2 regions of the Rossellomorea sp. NPDC077527 genome follow, and region 1 is predicted to be linked to the other one. Evidence: a T-box and tRNA genes for the amino acid it is inferred to sense, from the RefSeq annotation. Region 1 holds a T-box; the other holds one or more tRNA genes.
What was found. A T-box is a leader RNA that pairs with one kind of tRNA and senses whether it is charged. The one in region 1 lies ahead of serS (serine--tRNA ligase), so its partner is inferred to be a tRNA-Ser.
Positions count from the first base shown of each region.

Region 2: it has a tRNA-Ser gene. The T-box ahead of serS (serine--tRNA ligase) is inferred to sense a tRNA for this amino acid. The anticodon was not compared.

Region 1 covers NZ_JBITVL010000015.1:882-9,737, reverse strand. The annotation lists gene ACIGG7_RS23295 (hydrolase) at 170-529, shown strand; tRNA gene ACIGG7_RS23290 (tRNA-Ser) at 636-728, opposite strand; gene serS (serine--tRNA ligase) at 847-2,121, opposite strand; T-box leader at 2,170-2,378, opposite strand; gene pdxT (pyridoxal 5'-phosphate synthase glutaminase subunit PdxT) at 2,432-3,022, opposite strand; gene pdxS (pyridoxal 5'-phosphate synthase lyase subunit PdxS) at 3,034-3,915, opposite strand; gene ACIGG7_RS23270 (serine hydrolase) at 4,559-5,878, opposite strand; gene guaB (IMP dehydrogenase) at 6,110-7,573, opposite strand; gene ACIGG7_RS23260 (YaaC family protein) at 7,686-8,621, shown strand; gene ACIGG7_RS23255 (glutathione peroxidase) at 8,652-8,856, opposite strand, start outside.
Region 2 covers NZ_JBITVL010000002.1:928,191-937,046, forward strand. The annotation lists gene ACIGG7_RS09895 (glycogen/starch/alpha-glucan phosphorylase) at 1-1,357, opposite strand, end outside; gene glgA (glycogen synthase GlgA) at 1,347-2,792, opposite strand; gene ACIGG7_RS09905 (GlgC family sugar phosphate nucleotidyltransferase) at 2,789-3,817, opposite strand; gene ACIGG7_RS09910 (glucose-1-phosphate adenylyltransferase) at 3,860-5,017, opposite strand; gene glgB (1,4-alpha-glucan branching enzyme) at 5,034-6,896, opposite strand; tRNA gene ACIGG7_RS09920 (tRNA-Glu) at 7,578-7,649, opposite strand; tRNA gene ACIGG7_RS09925 (tRNA-Ser) at 7,654-7,744, opposite strand; tRNA gene ACIGG7_RS09930 (tRNA-Asn) at 7,750-7,824, opposite strand; tRNA gene ACIGG7_RS09935 (tRNA-Ile) at 7,835-7,911, opposite strand; tRNA gene ACIGG7_RS09940 (tRNA-Gly) at 7,921-7,994, opposite strand; tRNA gene ACIGG7_RS09945 (tRNA-His) at 8,015-8,090, opposite strand; tRNA gene ACIGG7_RS09950 (tRNA-Phe) at 8,115-8,190, opposite strand; tRNA gene ACIGG7_RS09955 (tRNA-Asp) at 8,236-8,312, opposite strand; tRNA gene ACIGG7_RS09960 (tRNA-Met) at 8,430-8,503, opposite strand; tRNA gene ACIGG7_RS09965 (tRNA-Ser) at 8,525-8,617, opposite strand; tRNA gene ACIGG7_RS09970 (tRNA-Ile) at 8,635-8,711, opposite strand; tRNA gene ACIGG7_RS09975 (tRNA-Met) at 8,716-8,792, opposite strand.

The DNA.
Region 1 (8,856 bases):
TTTTAAAAAATAGTAGCTGCTGATGAAACTTTAGTAAGAGTATGTTCCGAGGGTTGATTGGAGCGGAAATCAACTACTACTCGCTTCTTTAAAGTGATACATCCGTTTATTTCCATTCGAAAAGAGGTATATGTAAAAACAATCATTGAATTAAGGAGATGAAAAAATCATGGAAACGAAACAAATATATTTTGTAGATATCAGCAGCGGAGACATCTTACAGGACCCGAATCAAAGCGCAAGCCCCAGCTTTCGCATATCTGCCACTCCTACGGAAGTAAACGAGCTGAAAATGCTTTTTAACGAGAACTATGATGATGACATGTCGACCATGAGACGAGCACAGGTTCCATTTCGTCAATACCACAATTCACCTGAAGATGATCGGTATGATCAATCGATGAGGGATATCTATGCGAAGATCTATTTGCTCGGGGATGAAGAAGCACGGATGCATATAACAAATATGGGAGTGCTGAATCATACACAGGGTACCCATTTAAGAGAAGACATTCGAAACCTTAAGTAAATGGACCGGGGCCATCAGTCACGCCCACATAATAAAAAAATTCGTTACATAAAATGTAACGAATTCTATCTCCAATGTTTATGCGCTATGGTTATAAAAAAATCAATGGAGGAGGAAGGGGGATTCGAACCCCCGCGGGCTGTTACACCCCTGTCGGTTTTCAAGACCGATCCCTTCAGCCGGACTTGGGTATTCCTCCGTATCGACAAGAATAATAATATCATGGTGACCAAATGGAGTCAAGGATATTTCTAAAAAAATTTAAAGAAGTCTCACACAAATACCCGTGAGACTTCCTTTGACTGTCTGAAAAACCTTTACTTAATGACTTCTATTCCACCCATATACGGACGCAGGGCTTCTGGAACGATGACGCTGCCATCTTCCTGCTGGTAGTTTTCCAAGATTGCTGCTACTGTACGGCCAATCGCTAAACCAGATCCATTTAATGTATGCACATGTTCAGGTTTCGCATTTGGCTCTCTTCTGAAACGGATGTTGGCACGTCTCGCCTGGAAGCTTTCAAAGTTACTGCAAGAAGAGATCTCACGGTACGTTCCGTAACTCGGGATCCAAACTTCAATGTCGTATTTCTTGGCTGCAGTGAAACCTAAGTCCGCTGTACACATAGACAATACGCGGTATGGCAGACCAAGTAATTGAAGTACTTTTTCAGCATGCCCTGTTAACTCCTCTAAAGCATCATAAGAATCTTCAGGCTTCACAAAGCGGACAAGCTCAACCTTGTTGAATTGATGCTGACGGATCAATCCTCTTGTATCACGTCCTGCAGATCCTGCCTCAGAGCGGAAGTTTGCGCTGTATGCGACATAGCTTACCGGCAGTTCATCAGCCTTCAGGATTTCATCACGATGATAATTCGTCACAGGTACTTCGGCAGTCGGGACTAAGAAATAGTCTTCGCTTTCAATTCTGAACGCATCTTCTTCAAACTTAGGAAGCTGACCAGTTCCCGTCATGCTCGCTCTGTTTACAAGGAATGGAGGAATCATTTCTGTATAGCCATGCTCATCCATGTGAAGGTCCATCATGAAGTTGATTAGAGCTCTTTCAAGTCTTGCTCCAAGTCCTTTATAGAAAACGAAACGGCTACCCGTTACTTTCCCTGCACGTTCGAAATCAAGGATTCCAAGTCCTGTGGCAACATCCCAGTGGGGCTGTGCTTCGAAATCAAATTCCCTGACTTCTCCCCATTTACGTGCTTCAATATTGTCATCTTCTGTTTCACCAACAGGTACAGACTCATGAGGAATGTTAGGAATAGATAGAAGAATGCGTTCTAATTCTTCTTCGATACCTCTTAATTCATCGTCTAATTTTTTTACCATTGCCCCTACTTCTCGCATTTCCACGATCATGTCCTGAGCATCTTTTTTCTCTTTCTTAAGCTCCGCGATTTGTTGGGACACTTCATTACGCTTGCTCTTTAACTCTTCACTTTCCACAAGCAGTTCTCTTCTTCTTTTATCAAGCTCTTCAAACTTGCCGAAGTCCTCCAAATTCTCACCGCGGTGCTGCAGGCGCGCTTTTACATCTTCCAGATTGTTACGTAAATATCGAATGTCTAACATGTTCTTTCTCTCCTTTTTATAAAAAAATAAAAAACCCCCATCCCTGGTAAAAGGGACGGAGGTTTCCGCGTTGCCACCCTAATTGAAGACGCAGAGCATCTTCCTCTTAAGAGATGGTAACGGAATCACCGAAAATACCTACTTCATTCAGTACTTCACTCAAGGATGGATTCGTAAAGCTCTTGCATCGATTCTCACCGGCCATCGACTCTCTTAGGCAAGCCTTCTTTACTACTAATTCCTATCAACGATTTAAATTTTTATTGGTTATTTCATAATCTACTACAATGTTTTCCATTATGCAATAGAATTATGCGATTGTTTTTTCCATGCTTTCCTTCACCATCTCGACGAAGAATGCAGTCAAACGATGATCATCTGTCAATTCAGGATGGAAGGAACAACCGAGGAACTGTCCGTGCCTGGCAAGGACGATGCGTCCATCATGTTTCGCCAGGATTTCAACATCTTCTCCCGCTTCCACGATGTGTGGTGCACGAATGAAGACGGCATTGAATCCTTCCCCTACATGGGCAATGGAAAGATCCGCTTCAAAGCTCTCTTTCTGACGGCCGAAGGAATTACGTTCCACCGTCACATCCATTACTCCTAAATGAGGCTCATCGTACCCGACGATATGCTTCGCCAAGAGAATCAAGCCTGCACACGTTCCAAAGATCGGCTTACCATCCGCAGCAAATTGTCTTAACGGCTCCATAAATCCATAGCGATCAATCAGCCTTCTCATCGTCGTACTTTCCCCACCGGGCATGATCAGTCCTTGAATCTCCTCCAGCTGCTCCACACGCTTGATGACGATGGGGGTGGCACCTGAGGCTTTAATGGAACGCACATGCTCTCTGACGGCACCTTGAAGTCCTAATACACCGATGTTCAACATAGAATCACACCTTACCATCCACGGTCTTGCATGCGGTTTTCAGGTAAAATAGAAGCAATTTCTACACCCTTCATAGCTACACCAAGCTCTTTTGAAAGCTCTGCAATCAACTTGTAATCCTGGTAGTGAGTAGTCGCTTCTACAATCGCTCTTGCAAATTTCTCAGGGTTCTCTGATTTAAAGATACCCGAACCTACGAATACTCCGTCAGCTCCCAGTTCCATCATAAGAGCAGCATCAGCTGGTGTGGCAATTCCGCCTGCAGCAAAGTTTACAACAGGTAAACGACCGTTTTCTTTAATTTCTAATAATAATTCGTATGGAGCTCCAAGCAGCTTTGCTTCCGTCATGATTTCATCTTCGTTCATGCTTACAAGCTTGCGAACCTGAGCATTTACCTTACGCATATGACGAACCGCTTCCACGATGTTACCAGTTCCCGGCTCACCCTTCGTACGAAGCATCGATGCACCTTCACCGATACGGCGTGCAGCTTCGCCTAAATCACGGCATCCACATACGAATGGAACAGTGAAATCTCTTTTATTTAAATGGTACTCTTCATCAGCAGGAGTTAATACTTCACTTTCATCAAGGTAATCGACACCCATTGATTCAAGTACTTTCGCCTCTACGATATGACCAATACGAGCCTTTGCCATTACAGGAATCGTCACGGCACCCATCACTTCTTCAATAATGCGAGGATCTGCCATTCTTGCTACTCCACCTGCAGCACGGATGTCTGCTGGAACTCGTTCTAAAGCCATTACCGCAACTGCACCCGCAGCTTCAGCAATCTTCGCCTGCTCTGCATTGACAACGTCCATGATGACGCCGCCTTTTTGCATCTCAGCCATACCTCTTTTTACACGATCTGTACCAGTCTTCATATCTGTATCCCCCTTATATTTATCCCATGCCTGTCCCGAAACTTTCCATAAAAGGAAGAAAACGCGACTAAAACACTCGGAATGATTATGTAACCCTACTGCTAAATAAACAATAAAAACAAGCTTATGTCAAGACGAAAAGCGGAAGCGGCTTGGTCAGGCCCGACAAGCATAAGATGAATATGCCGGAAAGGCGTTCTTTGCCTTTTTGGCATATTTAGCTTATGACCTCGAGCCCCAAGCCCCCGTAGCTGGACATCACGAAAAGCGGAAGCGGCTTGGTCAGGCCCGACAAGCATAAGACGAACATGCCGGAAAGGCGCACTTTGCCTTTTTGGCATGTTTGGCTTATGACCTCGAGCCTCTAAGCCCCGCAGCTAGACAAGACGAAAAGCGGAAGCGGCTCGTTCTGGGGCGACAAGCATAAGTCGAGACACCTGGAAAGGCGTACTTTGCCTTTTTGGGTGACTTGGCTTATGACCTCGAGCCTCAAGCCGCTGGAGCTGGACAACTCGAAAAGCAGTAGCGGCTTGGTCAGGCCAGACAAGCATTCCATCAGTCCCTTTGTAGAGTCCCCTACATAGGTACAATTATGAAAAAACACCAAGACCCTGTGCAACTTAAGTCTTGGTGTTTCATTGAATTAGAACCAGCCTTTAACCGTAGAAGTAATGGAATCCCAGATATCTCCGAAGAATCCACCAACGGCTCTCATGGAAAGGACGAACCAGTTTGCTTTTTCCACACCATCCACTGTTACAACAGATGCTTTTGAAGCATTCGTCCCTTTATCCGTAAGGTATCCTAAATCTTTCTTGCCTTTCGCTTCTAACATGACGTACCCAACTTTTTCCCCTTCTTTTACAGGAGCCGTCAGTTCACCATCTTCGTTTAATTTCTTCTTGTCCAATACAAATTTAGGTTTATATTGATCTGCTTCACCGTTCTTGATCACCATACTCAAAGGAGCATCGGTTTTGATTTTGACTTCTTTTTCTTTTCCTTTATCAACCGGAATTGTCTTTTGACCTTTGACTTGATAGTCAGCAGGAAGGACTTCTTCCATTGTGAAGTTAGAAAAAGCATAATCTAACATTTTTCTTGTTTCATTAAAACGTGCGTCATAGGAATTTTCACCAGAGCTAACATCTACGTTCATAACCACTGTAATATAACGCATTCCGTCTCTTTCAGCTGTTCCTGTAAAACATCCACCAGCAAAATCAGTTGTACCTGTTTTCAAACCATCCATGCCTTCATACTCACGGATTAATCCAGGAAGCATCCAGTTCCAGTTTTTCATAGCGAAAGCATCTTCTGTACCTTCAGCAAATGTTTTTTTCGAAATACTGGCTGTATCCAATATTTCCGGGAAATCTTTCATTAGGCGATAAGCAAGAGTTGCTGTGTCTTTTGCAGACATTACATTCTCTTCATCTGCCCCACCTACTACTTGATCGACATAAGGAGCTAAATCTTTATTATTCAAACCTGTTACATTCACAAATTTATAGTTTTCCAAGCCCAGTTCTTTGGCTTTATCATTCATCATTTTAACAAACTTTTCTTGAGATCCGGCAACAGTCTCTGCAACTGCCATTGCTGCTGCATTTGCAGACTCAATCGCCATTGCTTCATACAGATCTTTAATCTTATATGTTCCTTCTTCCCTTAGCGGAACATTGCTCAGATTATCGTTATGAGACATATTTGAGATCTTTGTAGGAACCGTATATTTTTGATCCCATTTCACTTTGCCTTCTTTGACTGCTTCAAGTAACACGTATTCTGTCATCATCTTCGTCATACTTGCAATCCCTTGAGCAGTATCTGAATTCTTTTCATACAAGATCTTACCTGTACTTGCCTCTACTAAAATCGCAGCTTTTGCGTTTACGTCCAAGTCACCTTGAGCATTTGCAGGCTTCTGCACCATACTCATTGCCATCATAAAAACCATCATACAAACAAAAGATTTTTGAATCCAACTTCTTTTCACTGTTAGCCCTCCAAGATTTTATGTACACCTTCGTTATTTTATCATAGTTCCAAAGGTAAGAATAGACAGAGAATATGACTAGTTTTGGCATGGGTCAAGGGACTTGCGACCTCTGATAAATGGCGTTTTCTTCCCTCTCAACCAACATAAAAAAAGCTGATCAGGAGAATCTGATCAGCTTTTGGAATTATTTTCTTATAGTGAATAGTTTGGTGCTTCTTTCGTAATTTGGACATCATGTGGATGGCTTTCTCGAAGTCCTGCACCCGTCATCTTGATGAACTGTGCCTTTTCTCTTAAGTCGAATAAGTCTTTTGTTCCACAGTATCCCATACCTGATCGCAAGCCTCCAACCAGCTGATACAATGTATCGGCTAAAGGTCCTTTATAAGGAATACGTCCTTCGATGCCTTCTGGAACGAATTTTTTCGCTTCTTCTTGGAAGTAGCGGTCCTTCGATCCTTTTTCCATAGAGCTGACGGATCCCATCCCTCTATATACTTTAAAACGGCGCCCTTGGAAGATTTCCGTTTCACCAGGGCTCTCAGACGTTCCTGCCAATAAGCTTCCCAGCATGACGGCATGTCCGCCGGCTGCCAATGCTTTCACGATATCACCTGAATACTTGATGCCTCCATCGGCGATGATACTCTTACCATGCTTTCTTGCTTCAGTGGCACAATCATATACAGCGGTAATTTGTGGTACACCCACACCAGCAACAACACGAGTCGTACAGATCGAACCTGGTCCGATACCAACCTTGACCACATCCGCACCTGCTTTAATCAATTCTCTTGTCGCTTCAGCTGTCGCTACGTTACCCGCCACGATATTTAATGTTGGATAAGCTTCGCGAATTTCACGAACAATAGAAAGGACACCAGCAGAATGTCCGTGAGCCGTGTCGATGACAATCACATCCACATGGGCTTTTACTAATTGTTCTACACGGGTTAGTGTATCCTTTGAAATACCAACAGCTGCACCTACTAATAAACGCCCTTGAGCATCTTTAGCTGAGTTCGGGAACTCAATTACTTTCTCAATATCCTTGATCGTAATCAACCCTTTAAGAGTTCCTTCTTGATCGATCAAAGGCAGTTTTTCAATTTTATATTGCTGAAGGATTTTTTCCGCTTCGTCTAGGGTAGTGCCAACAGGAGCTGTTACAAGATTCTCCTTCGTCATGACGTCCGAAATCTGGATCGAATAATCCTGGATGAATCGAAGGTCACGATTGGTTAAAATCCCGACAAGCTTCTGTTCTTGCTCGTTGTTCACAATCGGAACACCGGAAATTCTATATTTGCCCATCAAGTGTTCTGCAGAAAAGACTTGATGATCCGGAGTTAAAAAGAAAGGATCAGAGATAACTCCACTTTCAGAACGTTTTACTTTATCGACCTGCTCAGCTTGCTGTTCAATACTCATATTCTTGTGGATGATACCCAGTCCACCTGTTCGAGCCATTGCAATTGCCATTTCAGCCTCGGTTACAGTATCCATCCCTGCACTGATGACAGGAACATTTAACTTGATTGAATCCGTTAACTCAACAGAGATATTGACATCCTTTGGTAACACCTCTGATTTGGCTGGTAATAATAAGACATCGTCAAACGTTAAACCTTCTTTAGCAAATTTAGAATCCCACATGTTTTCGGCCTCCCTAGTCCCAAAATATTATTAGTAGGTTATCAATTGGTTAAAATACTGTCAAGATGAATAGGATTAATTTAATTTTTCAGAATAATTAGAAGGTGATTTCGTGAAAGAAATACTCCAACATTGGGACTTCATCCACTATTTTCAGTCGGCAGAATACTCCCAGAAGTTTCTAAAAAAATGCTATGAAAAAATCGGGTCTTCTCAAGCGGAGATGAAAAGCTATGACAATTGTTACCCGTTCATGTACTACTTGGAACAAGGAGAGCTTTATTATAAACAGGCCATGATGTCTCCCTTATCCCTTAAACCCATTTTACTCTTTTATGGCTATATTCACTTTATTAAAGCCATCGTGCTAACAGAAGATCCGGCATATCCCGAAACGACCACCGTACTTGCTCATGGAATAACCTCAAGAAAAAGAAAAAAGCAGCAGTATCGATTTTTACAGGACGAAGTAAAGGTGCAGAAAAATGGTCTCTTTACACACTTTTCAGACCTCGTGTTCCACGTGAAACACATCGTTGGTGAAAAGTACAAAATGGAAGACCTACTTGTACAGATACCAGAACTTGAAGAAGCTTTTCTTGTGCTGTTTCAAAAGAAAACTATGTTCTGGTTCACTCAACGGCATGAGTTGACCATCGATGACTCTTTGCTTTCACATTTTCATATGTCTGAGGACTTGTTCAAACAATACTTAAGCGAAAAAATGACGGGGAATCTGAGTTGGAGTTCTTCCAACTCATTACTGGCTCCTTCGGATGAGGAAGTCCTCCCATTCAGATGGCACCTGAATAAACGCAGGTTGGCCCTACCAGGAATTCGCAACGAAGCCACAACCATTCCTGAAGTACTCATACACTACGCCATACTATACAATCTGAGCATGATTGCGAGGTACGAAACAGAATGGTGGGTGGAGCTTTTAAAAAATCGTACAAATGAAGATTATCCAATCATCACTACCTTTATCAACTTAACTACGGAAAAATCACCATTTCTATTACTTAAAATCCTTAAAGAGAAGATATAGGTAAAAGAGGCAGGTTAACTGCCTCTTTCTCTATTCTGCCAGGAGCTTTTTAATGTCTTCCTCAATCTTACGCGGGTTGGTTTGAGGAGAATATCGATCAAACACCTCTCCATTCTTTCCAACTAAAAACTTAGTGAAGTTCCATTTAATACTTGAAAGAAGGACACCCTTTTTCTCTTGTGTTAAAAAGGTAAACAGTGGGTGAGCTTCCTTCCCCTTTACATCAACTTTGGCA
Region 2 (8,856 bases), on a different contig from region 1:
TGATTCCATTCGTCTTGCTATTAAATTTATTAGGATAATATTGATAGAATAAGTTCATTTCCCTTTGCTTTAAAATTTCCGTATGGATCTTCGCTACCCCATTCACGCTGAAACTCCCCACAATCGCCAGGTGAGCCATTTTGACTTCATCATGGGAGATGATCGCCATGTCCTCAATTCTCTTCCACTCACCAGGATACGCTTCCCATAACTCCCTGCAGAACCGCTCATTGATTTCATTGACGATCATATGAATGCGGGGCAGGAGTGGCTGGAATATTCGAATTGGCCATCTCTCCAGTGCTTCCGATAGAGTCGTATGGTTCGTGTAAGCAAATGTATTCGTCGTAATCTCCCATGCATCTTCCCATTCAAAGGAATATTCATCAAGAAGGACCCTCATCAGCTCCGGAATGGCAAGAACCGGGTGGGTATCATTGATATGGATTGAAATATGTTCATGAAGCTCCCTTAAATCCCCGTTTCGATATAGGTATGAGTCCAGAATGGATCGTATGCTTGCCGATACCAGGAAATACTGTTGTTTAAGGCGCAGGATCTTCCCTTCTTCATGAGTATCGTCAGGATAAAGAAACTCTGTGATCGCTTCTGTGTCGCGCTTATATTTCATCATATCCTTCCCTGCTTTATAGGCGGCAGGCTCGGCACTCCATAAACGCAGGGTGTTGACCGTCGATGTTTCATATCCAACGACCGGCATATCATAAGGAACGGCCGCTACGATTTCAGCATCGACATGGCGAAACCTTAAGACATCCTTTTCCGTATATGATTCCACCTTGCCCCAGAAAGGGACTTCCACGGTTAGATCCGATTTCCGCACTTCCCACACATGACCATGGCGCAGCCACTGCTCGGGAAGCTCCATCTGAAATCCATTCACGATCTTTTGTTCAAACAGTCCATGCTTATAACGGATCCCATACCCATGTCCGGGAAGATTGAGAGACGCGAGAGAATCGAGAAAACAGGCAGCCAGGCGTCCAAGCCCTCCATTTCCAAGCCCTGCATCATGTTCGACCTCTTCCATATCCGCAAGGTCGATGCCGAGATCCTGCAGTCCTTTTTCCACAATATCGTAAATTCCCAAATTCATCAGGTTCTGACGGAGCAGACGTCCGAGCAGGAATTCAATCGATAAGTAATACACCTGCTTTTGCTTATTGAACCGGTACTGCTCGTTCGTATGGATCCAGTTCATCGAGATATATTCACGGATTAAATGACCTAATGTGAAGAACTGATCCTGACTGGTGGATTCAGGAAACGTCTTTCCATACATCATTTCAAGCTTTTTCAGAAACATCTCTTTAAATTCAATCGGATCAGAAAACATGGCTTTCACTCCTTGATACCAGGTCAGCATATAATTGATTATACTTGAAGGCTGATTGTGCCCAACTATAATCCTTATTCATTGCAGTACGTACAATATGATTCCATGTTTCCGGATCATCGTGGAAATACGACAATGCCCTTCTGTAGGTGTAGAGCATGTCATGGGCATTAAAATTCTTGAATGAGAATCCGTTTCCACTCTTCGTCACTTCATTGTAGGATTCTACCGTATCGTTCAATCCACCGGTCTCACGGACAAGCGGCAGGGCTCCATATCTCATGGCAATTAATTGTCCCAGCCCGCACGGCTCGAATTTAGATGGCATCAAGAACAGATCACTGGCAGAATAGATCTGTTTCGCCAGCTCCTCATTGAAGCCGATCTGTACTCTGACCTTGTCTGGATACGTCCATTCCATCTCCCTGAAGAACTGTTCAAATTCCCAATCCCCTGTCCCCAATAGGACAAATTGAACATTTTCCTGAATCATTTCATGAAAGACACCCCTGACCAGCTCGAGCCCCTTTTGATTCGTTAACCTAGAAATGATGGACACAAGAGGGATTCCTTCATTCACCTGGAGTCCCAGGCTTTGTTGCAGATGACGCTTCGCCTGTTTCTTTCCATGAAGATTGCCGCTAAAAAACGGAAACTCTCCATCATCGGGGTTATACACTTCATCGTCAATCCCATTGAGGATACCTAAAAGCTGGTTATACCGCTGACCCAGGATATTATGAAGCTTTTCTCCATAATACGGCGTGAGGATTTCCTCTTTATATGTAGGACTCACCGTTGTGACGAAATCCGAAGAAATGAGAGCACCTTTCATGAAATTGATATTGCCATAGAACTCGAGGTATTCATGATGAAAATACTTCTCGGGTATCCCTAATAAATCCGTCATCACCTGTTTAGGATAGATCCCCTGGAATTGGAGATTGTGAATCGTGAATACACTTCGAATATACGAATATCCCGGTCTCTCCTGGTATTCGCTTCGGAGTAAGAACGGAACCATGCCCGTGTGCCAGTCATGGCAGTGGATCACATCAGGGTAAAAATCTAGTACAGCGATACTTTCGAGTACTGCCCTTGTGAAGTAGGCAAAGCGCTCCCCATCATCAAAGTATCCGTACAGTCTGTCCCGTTTAAAATAATATTCATTGTCGACAAAATAATACGTTACTCCGTTTTCAGTGTACTCTTCAATCCCACAATACTGATTTCGCCAACCGACTGATACGAAGAACTCTTTCTTTCGTTTCATTTTAGAACAAAATTCCTGAGGAATCCCGCCATATTTAGGCAGGATCACCCTGACATCGGTCCCTAGACTTCTTAACTCCTTAGGCAGTGCGCCCGCTACGTCCGCCAGACCTCCGGATTTAATAAACGGGACACACTCCGATACTACAAATAACACTTTCACGAATTCATCAGCGCTCCTTGAATCATCCCTTTGCGAATGACAATTGGATTGTTTGGTTCTCCGATCAGTTTGACGCCATCCTCTATCCTCACATCTTTATCCAAGATCACATTCTCTAGTACACAGTTATCTCCAATTTGGCTCTTCTGCATAATGATGCTGTCCGAAATCGTCGTATTTTTTCCAACCTTCACCGCTCTGAACATCGTAGAATTCTTCACTTGACCTTCGATGTAGCACCCATTGGCAATGATACTGTTTTTCACACTGGCTGCTGACGTGTAGCGTGTCGGCGGTTCATCCTTCACCTTCGTATAGATCGGCATATCCTTCTTGAACAGCTCTTTCCAATAAGAATGGTTCATTAGCTTCATGCTGGCATCATAGTATTCCTTAATGGAGTCAATCGTTTGAACAAATCCAACATGCTCATATCCGCATACTTTAAAACCGCTGTCCATATCCTCCACGACATCCTGCATACATGTATAGCCCGTTTCACGTCGCTTAGCGATCAAATCAATAAGTGTAGACGTCTTGACTAAGTACATGTCTAAAGAGTTCCCGTTGTGACGCATTTCCGTGATATCACAGCCGATACGGATATGTCGTTCCAGTACCGGTTGATAATCGATATTGCATAATGTAAAACAATTGCTGATCAATGCATATTCCTGTGTACTGCGTTTAAAATAGTCCATATGATGTGCGAAGTGATTAAAGGACCCCACTCCTTCATCATTCGCTTCCAGGCCGGGTGCCGGGAAAAAGAACAATCCATCGCGCTTCCGGTTCAGATCCCAGTTCTTTCCTGAACCAAGATGATCCATCAGGGATCGATATTGAAACTTAGGAAAAATCGCAACGGAACCGATATCTGAATTCACCATATTGGAGAGAACAAAGTCAATCAAACGATATCTCCCTGCGATTGGAAGGGCGGCTAATGAGCGATGCAGCAATAAATCCTCCAACGAATCATAGTAACTCGTAGCATCAATAACACCAAGCATTGTATTTTTCAAAACACTTCTCCTCCTCTAATGTTGTAATATTGGTCTTGAATCTTACACTCTTTCTTGTTCCAGTAGTGTTTCAATGAATGATTCCGTCACAAGGATGACTTCATCGGATCCCTCTTCCGGCATGATACACAGACCGCTCGGAACCATTACATTAGAAGGCACGATCGCTTGCTCGATATACGCGTTCTCACCAATGACTGCATCCGGCATAATGACTGAGCGATTGACATGCGCCCCTTTCTTCACCGTCGTCCCCTGGAAGAGTACGGACTTTTGAATCGTCCCTTCAATCGTACACCCTTCATTTACAAGAGACCCTTCTACAAGCGCTTCCTCTGAAATATATTGAGGTGGCTCATTCGGATTAACCGAATACACTCTCCAGTCATGATCGAAAAGATTAAGTTCATTTTTTTCATCAATCAGGTCCATATTCGCTTCCCAAAGGCTCTTGACTGTACCGACATCTTTCCAATACCCTTCGAACGGATAAGCCATTAACTTCTTCTTTTCATCAAGCAGGAGAGGGATGACGTCCTTTCCAAAGTCATGACTGGAATCAGGATTTCGTTCATCCATCTCGAGGTAATCTTTCAGCACGGAGTAGTTGAAGATATAGATTCCCATCGAGGCAAGATTACTTTTAGGGAAAGCCGGTTTTTCTTCAAACTCTGTGACTCTCATCTCTTCGTTTGTGTTCATCAGCCCGAAACGGCTTGCCTCATCCCATCCCACTTCAATGACTGAAATCGAGACATCCGCTTTTTTCTCGATATGATAATCAAGCATTTTACTATAATCCATTTTGTAAATATGATCTCCGGATAGAATCAATACGTACTCCGGATCATATTGCTCTAAATAGTTCATATTTTGATAGATCGCACTTGCTGTCCCCGTATACCAGCGCATCTCAGATGATTCTGCATACGGTGGCAGCACCGTCACACCACCGTTTTTGCGGTCAAGATCCCATGCGCTCCCGATTCCGATATAAGAATTCAGTACGAGGGGTTGATACTGGGTAAGGACCCCTACTGTATCGATTCCCGAATTTGTACAGTTACTCAAAGTAAAATCGATGATACGGTACTTCCCTCCAAAAGGCACGGCGGGTTTCGCCAAACTCTTCGTCAATGAGCTTAATCTGCTCCCCTTTCCACCTGCTAATAACATGGCTACGCATCTACCTTTTGCCATCTTTCCTTCTCCCCTTTCAATCAATTGGTTTTAAATAAACGGCTGCATATGGTGGAATCGTCATTTCCACATATCCTTCTCTTCCATGGTACGTTTCATTTTGTACGGTAAGCGGCTCTGGGTTTACCTGGTGGGAACCTCCAAATCGCTCATCATCACTATTCCAAATCTCTTTATAAGAAGAGACCTTATTCACTCCCACCTTATATTGGTGATACACATGAGGACTGAAATTACAGATCACCACAAGATGATCCTCCCTTTCGATCCCATACCGGATAAAAGAGAAAATCTGCTGTTCTGCATTATTCACATCCACCCATTCAAATCCCTCTGAACGATGATCCATTTGGAATAACGGTTCAGCACCTTTATATAAATGCAAAAGCTCTTTAAAATATGAATTGAATTTGTGATGAAATTCGTAATCCAGTAAATGCCAATCTAATTCCTCAAGATCCTTCCACTCTGAAAACGGGGCCAATTCACTTCCCATAAAAAGGAGCTTTTTCCCCGGATGAGCTATCATATAGCTCAGGAGCAATCGGTATTGTGCGAATTTCTGCCAGTAATCCCCCGGCATTTTATTCAATAATGACTTCTTCCCATGTACCACTTCATCGTGGGAAAAGGGAAGGACATAATTCTCTGAATAGGCATATAGCAATGAAAACGTGATGAGAGAATGTACATGCCTTCGTTCAGAACTATCGGTTTCCATATATTTAAGGACGTCATTCATCCATCCCATATTCCACTTATAATTAAATCCAAGACCCCCATAGTGAACAGGAGACGTCACCTGTGGCCAATCCGTAGAATCCTCTGCAATCATCAGAATCGAAGAATCAAATTCAAATACGGCCTTGTTCAAGTTTTTCAAGAACTGAATAGCCCCTTCATTGGGAGCAAGTTGTCCCTGATTCGCCCAGTAAATGATGTTCGCTACTGCATCAATCCTGAATCCATCAATATGATACATGTCCATCCAGAAACGGGCATTGGAGATAAGGAAGCTTCTCACTTCACCCTTGCCTAAATCGAAATTTGCCGTCCCCCACGTATAATTCTCACGATCTCTTTCCTGACTGTACTCATAAGCAAAAGATCCATCAAATTCATATAAACCGTGAGCATCCTTACAAAAATGACCGGGCACCCAATCCAATATCACGCCAATGTTATGTAAATGGCACTCATTCACAAATGCCATCAACTCATGAGGGGAACCGTAGCGACTGGTTGGGGAATAATAACCGGTACCCTGATACCCCCAGGAACGGTCAAATGGATGTTCTGTGACAGGTAGCAGTTCAATATGAGTGAAACCCTGCTCTTTGACATGAGGAATCAATTGCTGTGCTAATTCCTTATAAGAAAGGAACTTTCCTGCTTTCTTCTTCCATGTGCCCAAATGCACTTCATAAATCGCCATGGGCTTGTCATAGATCGTAGAACCGGTCCGGTCCTCTATCCACTTCTCATCTTCCCAGGAAAAACCCTCAAGCTCATACACAACGCTCGCAGTATTAGGACGCCTTTCAGAGGCAAACCCATAAGGATCCGCCTTCAACTTTTTTAAACCGGATGGAGTCGTAATTTCATACTTATACGTTTCTCCAGATAAGTCCCTATCCACTCGGATGGTCCATAAACCCTCATGATTACGTCTACTAAGTTCATACCCAATCCCAATCCATTGATTAAAGGAACCCACCAATGAAACTTGCCTTGCTTTCGGTGCCCAAACGCAAAATTCTGTATAAGTCCCAGTAGAATCTCTTCTCACATGGGAACCCATAAACTGATAGGCCTGCTGTAAATTACCCTCGTGGAACAAAAAAACATCATAATCTGTTATGGTCATTGCGTTCATCATCTCACCTACATTTTTTCAATCTACTTACTACTTTCTAACAACATCACTAAATTCCTTTATATAATCGTCGCTCAATTACGACAATTTACTACATGGAGATTTGAAAAAGAACTAAAATTGGGGGAATATTGTAAATGGTAAGGTTTACATTGTAAAATCATAGGGGAATCCTGTTGAATTCATAGCGGAATTTGTCGAAAGTTTTTTGATAAAAATAAGGAGAAATTGCGGGAAATGTAGAAGGATTCCGGTATTTTGTATGATTTTTAATAGGGTGTGAGAGGGGATGGCAATGTCGAATGGAGGGTTTAAGAGGGTGTGCTGGACTCTTACTTTAGGATAATTGTTTATTCTGGTTTGGAAACATGGGAAGTGAAGGTCATGGGGATTTGGAGAAGGGGATGATGGAAGTCGATAATATTTGGGGTGAACTCGATAATAAAGTGGATAGAGTCGATAATATATCATGGAACTCGATAATATATCCGAAAACTCGATAATAAATGATTCATAGCTAATAATATCTATATTAGTTGAGAGCTGTGTCAGGCTTTTCAGTACAAAACCTCTCCTCATGATTCCGTTCTCGCTCCATATTCAAAGATATCCCTTGATTTGGGCATATATTAAGCTCCCAATATATACAAAAAAAGACTATCATAGTTGATAGTCTTTTCAGAATGACCCATACGGGATTCGAACCCGTGTTACCGCCGTGAAAGGGCGGTGTCTTAACCGCTTGACCAATGGGCCTTAATGGCGGAGAAGGAGGGATTTGAACCCTCGCGCCAGTTGCCCGACCTACACCCTTAGCAGGGGCGCCTCTTCAGCCACTTGAGTACTTCTCCATATTTGGCTCCGCAGGCAAGATTCGAACTTGCGACCGATCGGTTAACAGCCGATAGCTCTACCACTGAGCTACTGCGGAATAATGAAAATGGTGGGCCTAAGTGGACTCGAACCACCGACCTCACGCTTATCAGGCGTGCGCTCTAACCAGCTGAGCTATAGGCCCATAAATAATTGGAGCGGGTGAAGGGAATCGAACCCTCATCATCAGCTTGGAAGGCTGAGGTTTTACCACTAAACTACACCCGCACATTCTATTTAAATGTATATGGGGCGACTGATGGGAATCGAACCCACGAATGCCTGAACCACAATCAGGTGCGTTAACCACTTCGCCACAATCGCCACAACGTATATAATTAGAAACAATGGTGGCTCAGGACGGAATCGAACCGCCGACACATGGATTTTCAGTCCATTGCTCTACCAACTGAGCTACTGAGCCTTATTATTATAGAAGATTAAATTTTCAAAAGAACATTTTAAAAAATGGCGGTCCGGACGGGACTCGAACCCGCGACCTCCTGCGTGACAGGCAGGCATTCTAACCAACTGAACTACCGGACCAAAGCTTTTTGCGTTAGCAAAATAGGTTTCATTACTTCCGCGATAGCGAAAATAACTATCCATACGTGACTCATAAAAGATTAATGATAAACCCTTTAAAACTGAATCAAAATGGTATTGCGGGGACAGGATTTGAACCTGCGACCTTCGGGTTATGAGCCCGACGAGCTACCGAACTGCTCCACCCCGCGACGATATAAATATGAAAAATATGGAGGAGGAAGGGGGATTCGAACCCCCGCGGGCTGTTACACCCCTGTCGGTTTTCAAGACCGATCCCTTCAGCCGGACTTGGGTATTCCTCCGTAATGAAAATGGTACTTGGTGGACCTTGTAGGACTCGAACCTACGACCGGACGGTTATGAGCCGTCTGCTCTAACCAACTGAGCTAAAGGTCCCTATTGGTAGCGGCGGAGGGGATCGAACCCCCGACCTCACGGGTATGAACCGTACGCTCTAGCCAGCTGAGCTACACCGCCAAGAAACATGAAATACACTATTGAATTTTACTTTCGTAAAACGAGTGTAGTTTATTTTGCTTTC